Prochlorococcus marinus CUG1417: one gene and its partner. Each later gene encodes a partner of the first gene's protein in a complex. Links are inferred from orthologs where the notes say so. Each region holds a gene or a part of one and is shown in the gene's direction. Other genes may lie near its edges.

Region 1 (8,123 bases):
GTATCGGGAGAAGTTGAACTGATGGAGTACCCTTTGCTGTTCTACTGCCCATAGGAACTCTATATGCTGGGAGAGCATAAGCTACCCCTCTATCACTGAAAAGTAAAAGAGTATCATGATCGTTACAGCTTATGAATAATTTGACCTCATCATCTCCATGGGTCTTTGTGCCAGCTTTACCCCTTGACCCACGACTGGTAGATTCAAATTCGTTGACGGGCATCCTTTTTAAATAACCAGCTTCAGTTAATAAAACTACTGACCTATCATTTGCTATAAGATCAATATCATCTAGACCACCACCTAAATCTAGTATTTCTGTTTTTCTTGGAGAAGAAAATTTTTCATCTATTTTATTAAGTTCTTCAAGAATAATTTCATAAATTCTTTCTTTACTATTCAATATTTGCTCATATTGGTTTATTTTTTGAGTTAAATCATCATGTTCAGCCTTAATTTTATCTGCCTCAAGGGCTGTTAATCTTCTTAACTGCATTTGTAAAATTGCCTCTGCCTGCGTGGAAGATAACTCATGATCAGTTTGTAATTTTTCGCGAGCTGTAATTACATCTTTGGCTGATCTTATTAAATTGATAATTTGATCCATAGCAGCTAAGGCTAATAGAAGTCCCTTTACAATGTGATCCCTTTCTTCTGCCTTTCTTAATAAGAATCCTGTTCTTCGTCTTATTGTCTCAACCCTAAAATCTAGAAATACATCTAACATTTTTCGAAGTGAAAGAGTTGTGGGTTCTCCTTTTACCAAAGCTAGAATATTCGCACTAAAGTTATTTTGTAGGGGAGTTAACTTAAATAAATTATTTAAAACTACTTGTGGATAGGCATCTCTCTTTAGTTCGATAACAATTCTCATTCCATCTCGATCACTTTCATCTCTAATATCAGAAATTCCTTCTAATTTTTTATCATTGACCAAGTCAGCAATTCTCTCTATCAAAGCTGCTTTATTAGTTTGAAAAGGTAGTTCCGTAATTATTACTGCATCTTTCTCTGCCCTACCAGCAGCTTTGATTTGTTCAATATTTGCAACACCTCTCATTGTTATTGAACCTCTTCCAGTTTTGAAAGTTTCTCTAATCCCATCTCTTCCTAAAATTTGTCCTCCAGTGGGAAAATCAGGACCTTTGATTATTTCAAAAAGTTCCTTACTTTCAATCGAAGGGTTTTTGATTATTGCTTTGAGACCATTAATTAATTCTCCCAAATTATGTGGTGGAATATTAGTTGCCATTCCAACTGCTATTCCAGATGAACCATTTAAAAGTAATTGAGGTATCCTAGCCGGCAAAACCGTTGGTTCTTGTTGTGAACCGTCAAAATTATCAGAAAAATCTACTGTTTCAGATTCAATATCCTCTAATAAACTTTCGTCCGTAAGAGACTGTAAACGAGATTCTGTATATCTCATTGCTGCTGGAGGGTCGTTATCAACAGAACCAAAGTTTCCATGGCCATCTATGAGTGGCATCCTCATAGAGAAATCCTGGGCCATCCTAACTAAAGCATCATAAACAGCAGTATCGCCATGAGGGTGGTATTTACCAAGTACTTCTCCTACAACTCTTGCACATTTTCTGTATGGTCTACCGCTAGTTAAACCAAGTTCATACATTGCATAAAGAATTCTTCTGTGGACAGGTTTTAATCCATCTCTTGCATCTGGAAGAGCACGACCAACTATAACGCTCATTGCATACTCAAGGTATGAACGAGACATTTCATTTCTTAGGTCAGTCTGAATAATTCGATCGTTATCTTCGCTTAATCCTGAGTTATCGGAATCTAAAATATCAGACATACAAAAATCCTTTCTTTAATAATAATGGCTGATTGTCATAATGAATAAAAAAAAAGATTTATTTAATTCCCAAATACTCACATTTACACACAAATCAAAATAAAACCTGTTGTTTTTGAATAAACCTTGGCTTATTACCCCTTTAGTTGTTAATTTAATCAGAATAAAAGAAAACTATCGTGAATATTGAACTTGGTTTAAATAAAAAAGTCAGACGGGCTTTTGGCATCGATGAAATAGCTTTAGTCCCTGGTAATAGAACACTCGATTACGATTTGACTGATCCTTCCTGGTCAATAGGTGATTTCAAAAGAGAAGTTCCGATAGTCGCTAGTGCGATGGATAGTGTTGTCGATGTCAATACGGCTGTAGAGCTCACAAAATTAGGGTCCCTAGGGGTTATTAATATGGAGGGCATACAAACACGATATGAAAATCCTGATGAAATATTGAACCAAATAGCATCAGTCGGGAAGAATGATTTTGTACCATTAATGCAGAAAATATACAGTGAACCGGTCAAGGAGGGATTGATTGTACAAAGAATAAATGAGGTGAAAGAAAGAGGAGGTATAGCAGCTTTTAGTGGGACTCCTCAAGCCGCCATTAAGTTTAAAGAAACACTTAATCATTCCAAAATAGATTTATTTTTTCTTCAAGGAACAGTTGTTTCCACTGAACATCTTGGTATGGAAGGTAAGGAAACCTTAAATATTAAAGATCTCTGTCAATCTATGAATGTCCCAGTCGTAGCGGGTAATTGTGTTACTTACGAAGTTGCAAAACTTCTTATGGATGCTGGAGTCGCAGGATTGATGGTTGGGATAGGACCTGGAGCGGCTTGTACATCAAGAGGAGTATTGGGGATTGGAATCCCTCAAGCGACTGCAATTGCTGATTGTAGTGCGGCAAGAAATGATTACTTTAAAGAAAGTGGTCGTTATATTCCTATCATTGGTGATGGAGGAATTGTTACTGGCGGAGATATCTGTAAATGTTTAGCATGTGGAGCAGATGCTGTAATGATTGGATCCCCAATAGCTAAATCCTCAAACGCTCCAGGCAAAGGCTTTCACTGGGGTATGGCCACTCCAAGTCCAGTTTTGCCAAGGGGCACAAGAATCGAAGTTGGTTCTACAGGATCCTTAGAAAGAATAATTAAAGGCCCTGCCTTGCTTGATGATGGGACACATAATTTATTAGGGGCTATCAGAACTTCAATGAGTACTCTTGGGGCAAAAAATATTAAAGAAATGCAAGAAGTTGAAATAGTTATCGCACCATCGCTTCTTACAGAAGGTAAGGTTTATCAAAAAGCTCAGCAGCTTGGGATGGGTAAGTAGTTTACTTAGAGCAAATTATAAATCCTTAGTGAATTAAGTATTAAATTTGAAAATTTTTCTAATTAGGAGTTATTATTAAATAATGGGGGAAACCCCATACTCCTCACACACTAAATCGCCCGATTAATCGGGCTTTTTTAGATATTTTGTTACTTATATTATTTAATCTGTAATGAAATCATCACTTAAAAGAATTGCCTGCTAAATTTTCAAAAAGGAATACTTAAATTATGTCATCAGCTCCAGCCGTAACTGATTCTTCATTTGACAAGGATGTATTGCAAAGTGATCTGCCAGTATTGGTTGATTTTTGGGCACCATGGTGCGGTCCATGTAGAATGGTCGCTCCAGTTGTAGAAGAAATCTCAAAAGACTTTGAAGGGAAAATTAAAGTTTTTAAATTAAATACCGATGAGAATCCAAATGTAGCTAGTCAATACGGAATTAGAAGTATTCCTACATTAATGATCTTTAAAGGAGGTCAAAAGGTTGATACCGTTGTTGGCGCTGTTCCAAAAGCAACTCTTTCGAGCACTTTAACTAAGCATTTATAAATTTAAAAGCTTTGCATAAAATTGGGCTAATAGACTATGGAATGGGTAACATTCATTCTGTAACAAAATCTCTAGAAAGTCTTGGAGAAGAAATTATATTAATTAAAAACTTTAATGATTCCAAGCTTTGTAAGGCGATAATACTTCCCGGGGTTGGAGCATTTGATCCAGCAATGAATAATCTCATAAGTACTGATTTGATAACTGATTTGAAAAATTGGATTAAAAGTGGAAAATCCTTTTTTGGGATATGTTTAGGTCTCCAACTCCTTTTTGAATCTAGTGATGAAGGAAAAGTTCAAGGACTGGGAATTTTAAAAGGAAAAATACAAAAAATACCTAATATTGTTAACCAAAGAATCCCACACATGGGTTGGTGCCAACTTTTACCTACAAAGGAAAATACCTTACTTGGGATTGAAGAATTTAATAATTGGGTCTATTTTGTACATTCCTATCATGCAATCCCAGATGACTTAAATATTATTGCAGCTCAGGTTGATTATGGCTCTGAAAAATTAACTGCAATGATTGAGAATGATAATTTATTGGCCTGTCAATTTCATCCGGAAAAATCTGGCAAAACCGGTGAAAAACTTTTGAGAAGATGGCTGAGTAATATTCAATAACAGCTGCTTAGGGATGAAGACTAACTTAAGATTAATAGGTGGTAAAAAACTCCAAAGTCCAAATAATAGTTTTACAAGACCTACAACTTTGAAAGTGAGAGAGGCCATATTTAATATATTGAAAAATAGAGTTGAAGATAGTAACTGGTTAGATTTATTTAGTGGAACAGGAGTCGTATCTTGTGAAGCTTATAACCACGGGGCAAGCAAAATAATTGCAATTGAGAAAAACAAAATCAACTCAAAAATTTGCTTAGAAAATTTACTCTCGTTGGAGAATACCGAGAATAGGATTAATGATATCGAAGTGATTTGTAAAGACGTTTTGAAATGGACAAAACCCAACTATGAGAGAAACTTATCATCAAGATATATTGATTTAAACAATTTAAAATTTGATTTTGTTTATTTAGATCCTCCTTACAATGTGGATTTCCATGAATTAGTTTTAAATCAATTATTTAATTGCAATATTTTAAAAAAAGATTCGATAGTTATTTGTGAACATTCTCCAAATCTATTTATTAAAAAAAGTACTTTGTGGGAAACTATAGATGTTAGAGATTATGGACAGTCAAGATTAACATTCTTAATCAATGTCCAACATTCCTGAACCTCTTCTGTATTGATTCCATGCACTAACGAATAAACCAAGAAGAGTTATTGGTACTAACCCTAAAACAATTCCACAAAGAAGAGGCTCGATCATTTTTTTGCCTTTTTTTAATTTCTTATTCACAATTGTTACATAGAGAATATTTTTTGTGTCAACTTCTTCATCATCTGCAGCAGAAAAAGACTTTAAAAGAGACTTATTGAAAAATTTTTTTATTGTTTTAACGTTTTTATTGATATTTTTTTCAATATTTTTCGTGAATCATCGTGAAAAAAACAAATATATTATTAAAACTCTTGAGCTTAATGGATCTGCTAAGGTAGGCGATTCTATTTTTAAGATAAATTGTGTTGGATGCCATGGGATATCAGCAAGAGGATTAGTGGGTCCTGACTTACATTCAATAACTCAACGTATGAGCGATGAACAGATAATTAAACAAGTTACGGGTGGCCTTACTCCTCCCATGCCAAGTTTTGAAATTGATCCACTAAATATGTCCAATTTATTAAAGTATCTTCATAGCCTTGAATGATTTTGGAGAAGAATTTTTCAAATTTAAAGGTAATATTAGTTGAACCAAATGGCCCTTTAAATGTAGGGAGCATTGCCAGATTATGCTCCAACTTTGAAGTTGATGAATTAAGAATTGTTTCTCCAAAATGCGATATATTTTCTTTAGAAGCAAAAAAAATGGCTCTTAAAGGTCAAAAATTTCTTAATCATTGTAAGATTTTTGATAATCTTGAAAAAGCAATTTTTGATTGTGATTTAGTTCTCGCTTCTAATGGAAGGATTGATATGAGCAAAGATTCATTTTTTGAATCTTCTGAAGATATATTTAATTGGACTATATCTTTTAAAAAAATAAATAATTTAGCAATTATATTTGGTAGAGAAGATAGAGGTTTAACTAATAACGAATTACTTCTGGCAAATAAGACTTTTAATATCCCAACTTCTCTAAATAATCCTTCTTTAAATCTTTCTCATGCAGTTTCAATAGTTTTGTATGAATTAAATAAGTCTTCTAAAAAAAAGTTTAAGAAGGAATTAGAAGTTTTTAATCTTGCATCATCAAAACAAATTCATGATTCATTCTTGGAGATAGAGGAAATGCTTTTAAGAGTTGGATATCTCTTAGAACATACCTCAAGGGCAAAAATAAATAAATTTAAAAATTTTATTTTAAGGGCAAATACATCAACGCACGAAATAAATGTTTTAAGAGGAATTGTCCATCAAATAAAATGGTTTTTGAATAATTCAAAAAAAAATCAGTAACTTTTAAATTAAATTTTCTTTTTCTGTAGTTTAAATTTAATGAGGATATTTACTAAAAACATTTTCTGAAGTAACATCTATTGATTATTTGAATATTTAAGAAAACTAGCACTGTGACTACAACAAAGAAAAGAAGAGTTTTTCCTTTTACAGCTGTAATTGGCCAAGAAGAAATGAAATTAGCTCTTTTGTTAAATGTTATTGATCCAAGAATAGGAGGAGTGATGATAATGGGTGACAGAGGTACTGGAAAGTCTACTACCATCAGAGCCTTAGCTGATTTATTGCCTGCAATAGATGTTGTTAAAGATGACCCATATAATAGTTCCTTAAGTGATCCTGATTTACAGAGCAAAGAAGTTTTAGAAAAAATTGTTCAAGGAGAGAATCTAGAGAGCATTAAAAAACAAGTGCCTATGGTTGATTTGCCTTTAGGGGCTACTGAAGACAGACTTTGTGGAACTATAGATATAGAGAAGGCTTTGAGTGAAGGTGTTAAGGCATTTGAACCAGGGTTATTAGCAAAGGCTAATAGGGGATTACTGTATGTTGATGAAGTTAATTTGCTTGATGATCATTTGGTGGATGTACTTTTAGATTCTGCTGCTTCTGGGTGGAATACAGTTGAGAGAGAGGGGGTTTCAGTTCGCCATCCTGCTAGGTTTGTTCTTATTGGCTCAGGAAATCCAGAAGAAGGGGAATTAAGGCCTCAGTTATTAGACAGGTTCGGAATGAGCGTTGAGGTTAAGACCGTTAGAGACGCTGAATTAAGAGTTCAAGTAGTAGATCAAAGGACATCCTTTGACGATAATCCTGATGAGTTTTCATTGAGTGTGGAGAAACAACAAGATGAACTACAATTAAAGGTTGTTAAAGCTCAAGAAATTTTGAGTTCTGTTCAAATGGATGATGATCTTAGATTAAATATTTCTGCAATTTGCGGAGAACTGGATGTTGATGGGTTACGTGGAGATATAGTAACAAATCGTTCCGCTAGGGCGATCGCAGCCTTTGAGGGAAGAACCGAAGTGCAAGAAGATGATATAGCAAGGGTTATTTCTTGTTCGTTAAGACATCGCCTTAGAAAAGATCCATTAGAACAAGTTGATTCAGGGGAAAGAGTTATTCAAGCTTTTTGTAAAGTATTTGACTTAGATGAAAAAGAAAATCTTTCAAAATTCCAATTAACTGCAGAAGCTTAATTATAGTGAGAATTATTGGGATTGACCCTGGATTGGCGAGAGTTGGGTATGGAATTATTGAAGTAAAAAATGAAAAAAAGATTTTATTAGATTGTGGAGTTATTGAGACGGGAAAAAATAAAAAAGAAGAAGATAGACTTTATGAGATATTCAAAGATCTTAGTGAATTAATAAATTATTGGAATCCAAATATAGCAGCAGTAGAAAAGTTTTTCTTTTATAGATCAAGCACTACTATAAGTGTTGTGCAGGCTAGAGGAGTAATTATGATGGTACTGGCCTCTAAAAAAATTCATGTTAGTGAATATTCCCCCGCTCAGATAAAGTTAACTATTGCTGGGTCTGGAAAGGCCTCTAAGAAAGAAGTTCTTGATGCGGTTATGTATGACCTAAAACTTAAAAAACCTCCAAAACCTGACGATTCGGCAGATGCACTGGCTATAGCACTCACAAAACTTAATGAAGAAGGCTTCAACTGAAGATTAAATATGACTATCTTTGAAAGAAAGAAATTGGAGAGGGATACCTTTAGAAAACTTAGAAATGAGATTTCCCTTAATCAAAAAGAAAATGTAGAAAAAAATGTAAAATTATATGTTGATTCATTTCTTAAGGAATATAAAAAAATTGGTTATATAGCTATATATTGGCCTCTAAAAAATGAAGTAGATATTAG
Region 2 (4,245 bases), 560 kb from region 1 along the record:
AAAATTACAGAGGCTAAATGTTGACCAATAATGACTAATACTACAACCATTGCTAATTGAAAAATGTCAATTAGTCCTGCACTTATTCTACTTGCATTTTTAATTCCAAATACTACTGGTAGAGAATTTAAGCCTAGCTTTGAGTCTCCTTCAACACTTTTGAAATCATTAATAACAGCAATTCCAAGTCCTGAGAGACTATAAGCAAGTGTTAGTATCGCCGTCACTATAGTTAATTTCCCAAACAAGGCTTGTCCTGCCCACCAAGGTAAAGCTATATAAGATGCTCCTAATGCATAATTTCCAAGCCAACCATTCTGTTTTAATTTGAGTGGTGGAGCAGAATATATATAACTAACAAAGGAACCTCCTAATGCCAGAAGTAAGACGGAGGGGAAGCTGTGCTTAGCATATAAATCTAATAGAAAAGCAACTATTAAACCAGCTATAAGTAATACCCAGATTTGTATTTTTACATCTTTAATTGAAATTTTGCCAGAAGGAATTGGTCTGTTTGGTTCATTAATTGCATCAATTTCTTTATCAAAAAAATCATTTATGGTTTGGGTATAACCAGCCAGAAGTGGTCCACTCATCAACATACATGCCAATGAAGCTAGAACATTACTAAATGTCCATTCAAAATTCCCACTTGCAGCTGCTCCACAAATAACCCCCCATATCAAAGGGATCCACGTTATGGGTTTCATTAACTGTATACGGAGTTTCCATATGCTTGATGTTTCAGAGGCACCCTTAATTCCTAATAGTTGTTTTGGATCATTCACTTTACTTTTTAACCTTTCTCAATTTCTTCTGGGAAAAACCAATTTTGCTCACCATTCTGAAATTTTGCGGTGATCCCAATACTCCTGCCGTCGGTCATTTTATAGCCTGTTATTACGGCTTTTGGATTGGAGGATATTTGGTCAATTAATTTAGCTGGTAGTCTATCTTTTACTTTGTTAATGTTAATTTTAATTTTACTACCAATTTTGGGTAATAATTTTGTTTCAGCCATAAGAGGTAAAATGGAAGCTATTATGCAAGATTAACAGCATTTGGACAATTTTTACTAAAATGGTAGCTCTTCGTTTAATTCCTTGTTTAGATGTCGCCAATGGCAGAGTCGTTAAAGGTGTAAATTTTGTTAACTTGAGAGATTCAGGTGATCCTGTTGAATTGGCTTGTAGGTACTCTGATGAAGGCGCAGATGAATTAGTATTTTTAGATATTAGAGCAAGCGTGGAAAATAGGAATACATTAGTTGACCTTGTTTCTAGGACAGCAAAATCAGTAAAAATTCCTTTTACAGTAGGTGGAGGTATAGATTCTGTTTCTTCTATTAATGATCTTTTAAGAGCAGGAGCAGATAAAGTGAGTTTGAATTCCTCAGCCGTAAGAAATCCCTATTTAATTTCTGAAAGTTCTAGAGAATTTGGTAATCAATGCATCGTTATAGCAATTGATGCTCGAAGAAAAGTTGATAAGTTTGGAGAGTGGGAGGTGTACGTGAAAGGAGGTAGAGAAAATACTGGTATAGATGTATTAAGTTGGGCAAAGAAAGTTGAGGAGTTAGGCGCAGGGGAAATATTGCTTACTTCAATGGATGGTGATGGAACACAGAATGGATATGATTTAAATTTGACAGAATCTGTTGCAAATATTGTTGATATCCCAGTAATTGCTTCCGGAGGGGCTGGTTGTTTAGAAGATATCTATGATGTTTTCAATGAAGCCAAAGCATCCGCTGCACTTTTAGCATCATTACTTCATGATAAGAAACTTACTCTACAAGAAATAAAAACTTTCCTTATCGAAAAAAATCTTCCAATTAGACCATATGAATAAAAATTTAATTTAATACCAAAAAAATAAGTTAAAAATTTAAAAATGAAATTCACAAAAACTATCGAAGTCAAAAATATATTTAATAAAATTTCTTATAAATATGACTTTTTAAATAATCTATTAAGTTTTGGGCTGCACAGATTATGGAAAAGGAAATTAGTTAATTTATTGGCACCTTTAAATGGCGAAGATTGGGCTGATTTATGCTGTGGAACTGGAGATTTAGCATTCTTAATTTCTGAGAGAGTTAGTCCAAGGGGGTCGATTACTGGGATTGACAGTGCAGAGGATATCTTAAATATTGCAAAAAAAAAATCAGAGCTTAAAAAAAATAAATTTATTAAGTGGGAAATTAAAGATGTATTAGAAATTAATGATTATTCAAAAAATTTTGATGGGATTTGCATGTCATATGGACTTAGAAACTTAAATAATGTTGAAGAAGGAATAAAAAAAGTTTTTGATCTTTTGAAGGATAAGGGGAGGGCAGGATTTTTGGATTTTAATCACTCAACAAGAAATTCTTTATCCAATATTTTTCAGAAAATTTATTTGAGATTAATTGTAGTAACCATTTCGCGGCTTTTTAATTTAGGTCCAGAGTACGGATATATTGAAAAAAGTATTAGTAATTTTCCAAAGAAAAAAGAGCTTATAAATATTGCTAAAGAAGTTGGATTTAAAAAAGCTGAATATAGGACTATTTGGGGGGGGCAAATGGGAATACTAATTTTAGTTAAATAAAGAATTTAGTTTTTTACTTTTCTCCAACAAAAAGAACACTTTCCCCATCTTTTGATTTCGCCCTCAGGAGTAGGGGAATTACAAAGAGTACAAATGCACATATTATTTTGATTGATTCTGCTTGGATGCTTTGCCCAAACTATCTTTGCATTAGTAGCTTTGATATTTTTATTTTTAATTTCATAATTTTGTATTATTTTTATTTCATTCAAAGTTATTCCAATTTTCTCGATTCTCTCTTTTAATTTATGCTTGTTATAGATTAAAGCTTGGCGCCACTGTGGATGATTTACCGCGATAGTAAGAATTTTTTTTTCAATATTTAATGGTTTACATTCTTGAAATAGTTCTAATCCGATTAAGTTCTTCCAGTTTTCGTTGATTTTAGAGAGTTTATCTAAATCTCCAAAGGATTTTTTGAAATTATCAAGACAAATTTTTAATGGATGTGGATTCCTTCTATTCACTATTGGCAAATACTTTTTGTCCAATTTGTAAAATTTACTTATTAAGACTAAAGTTAATCTAATCTTTTAAAAGATGCTCGTTGTTTTAATAAAAAATTTGTGAAAGTTATTGGACCTGCAGCTAAGACAGTTTTTTATTTAAAAAAAATTCAGGGTCAATATCCAACTTGGACACTTCATTACAAAATAAAATGTAAAAGTACAGAAAATGAGCTAACAAACTTTTTTGAATATTCTGAAATAAAGAAAAATCAGCCTGTAGCTATAATCGCAAGAGAACAGTTCTCGGGGGTTGGCCAAAACTCAAAAACTTGGATTTCACCAAAAGGCGGGATTTGGTTAAGTGCAGCTTACCCAATATTTTCAAAAGAATTTGAATGTCAAATATTTAATTTATCTTTAGGTGTTAAGTTATGTGAAATGCTTAGACAAGAGAATATAAATGTTTGTTTGAAATGGCCAAATGATATTTTTTTTGGTTCAAAAAAGTTGATTGGATTTTTACCGAGGGTTATAACAAGAGGCAAAGAAATTATCTATGTAAGAGTAGGAATTGGCATGAATGTTTTAAATTACACTCCATCGGAAGGTATTTCATTATCAAAAGTACTTCAAACTAAGAATATTAATCAACATTATTGGACAGCCAAAGTTCTTAAAGCTTTTTATGATTCAACTGAATTTAATAAGAAGAAAGAATATGTAATTAAATCAGCAAATAAGTTTCTTAATAAAAGTTTTTTACCTAGTGGTTATTGTCCTAATACATGGAAAATTAAAGATATTGATTTCAATGGGAATTTAAGAATTGAAAATGAAACTGAACTGAAGGTAATTAGACGGTTTTGAATTTAATTAACTTTTAATTCAACTATTCTTCCATCCTTAAATTTGGCTATTTTTTTTGCGCGATTTGCAACTTCATCTTCATGAGTAACTAAAACTATAGTTATTCCAGATTCATGCAGCTTGTCAAAAAGATCTAATACATCTACAGTGGTTTTTGAATCTAGTGCTCCAGTAGGTTCGTCTGCCAACAATATTGCAGGATTATTGATAATCGCCCTAGCAATAGCAACTCGTTGTTGTTGACCTCCGGATAATTGGTTTGGACGATTATTCATCCTTTCTGAAAGACCAACTTTTTCTAAGGCATTCTTAGCTCGCTCTAATCTTTGCTCAG

The links. The genes of interacting proteins can lie anywhere in the genome.
Region 2: the proteins of hisH (region 1) and hisF are in contact, whole or in part, in a crystal structure (PDB 6RU0), measured with the Thermotoga maritima proteins. The link is inferred for Prochlorococcus marinus CUG1417 from one-to-one orthologs. Residues at the interface, in WP_004080484.1 of Thermotoga maritima: Asn15, Arg18, Arg22, Arg117, Leu118, Pro119, His120, Met121, Gly122, Trp123, Asn124, Asn134, Gly135, Tyr136, Tyr138, Val140, Tyr158, Glu180, Lys181, Ser182, Ser183, Lys184, Ile185; in WP_004080486.1 of Thermotoga maritima: Met1, Leu2, Ala3, Arg5, Ser40, Glu41, Asp45, Glu46, Ala70, Glu71, Ile73, Asp74, Ile75, Pro76, Phe77, Asp98, Lys99, Ser122, Gln123, Glu161, Thr195, Leu196, Asn247, Arg249, Glu251.

Annotation. Positions count from the first base shown.
Region 1 is NZ_JAAORN010000001.1:972,470-980,592, reverse strand. What follows is about bases 2,663-5,536. They hold hisH (imidazole glycerol phosphate synthase subunit HisH), read left to right. Parts: upstream 2,663-3,727; coding sequence 3,728-4,345; downstream 4,346-5,536. Other genes in these bases: HA140_RS05700 (RNA methyltransferase), read left to right, coding at 5,493-5,536; HA140_RS05705 (cytochrome c), read left to right, coding at 5,110-5,496; petG (cytochrome b6-f complex subunit V), read right to left, coding at 4,935-5,054; rsmD (16S rRNA (guanine(966)-N(2))-methyltransferase RsmD), read left to right, coding at 4,359-4,958; trxA (thioredoxin), read left to right, coding at 3,393-3,716. In the rest of the region: gyrA (DNA gyrase subunit A), read right to left, coding at 1-1,819; more of HA140_RS05730, read left to right, coding at 1,999-2,662; more of HA140_RS05700, read left to right, coding at 5,537-6,245; bchI (magnesium chelatase ATPase subunit I), read left to right, coding at 6,359-7,447; crossover junction endodeoxyribonuclease RuvC, read left to right, coding at 7,453-7,926; HA140_RS05685 (5-formyltetrahydrofolate cyclo-ligase), read left to right, coding at 7,936-8,123. UniProt on the Escherichia coli protein: IGPS catalyzes the conversion of PRFAR and glutamine to IGP, AICAR and glutamate. The HisH subunit catalyzes the hydrolysis of glutamine to glutamate and ammonia as part of the synthesis of IGP and AICAR.
Region 2 is NZ_JAAORN010000001.1:410,309-414,553, forward strand. What follows is about bases 1-2,965. They hold hisF (imidazole glycerol phosphate synthase subunit HisF), read left to right. Parts: upstream 1-1,080; coding sequence 1,081-1,851; downstream 1,852-2,965. Other genes in these bases: chlG (chlorophyll synthase ChlG), read right to left, coding at 1-788; petP (cytochrome b6f subunit PetP), read right to left, coding at 797-1,021; ubiE (bifunctional demethylmenaquinone methyltransferase/2-methoxy-6-polyprenyl-1,4-benzoquinol methylase UbiE), read left to right, coding at 1,894-2,595; HA140_RS02335 (DUF721 domain-containing protein), read right to left, coding at 2,601-2,965. Also shown: more of HA140_RS02335, read right to left, coding at 2,966-3,086; HA140_RS02340 (biotin--[acetyl-CoA-carboxylase] ligase), read left to right, coding at 3,162-3,911; HA140_RS02345 (ABC transporter ATP-binding protein), read right to left, coding at 3,914-4,245.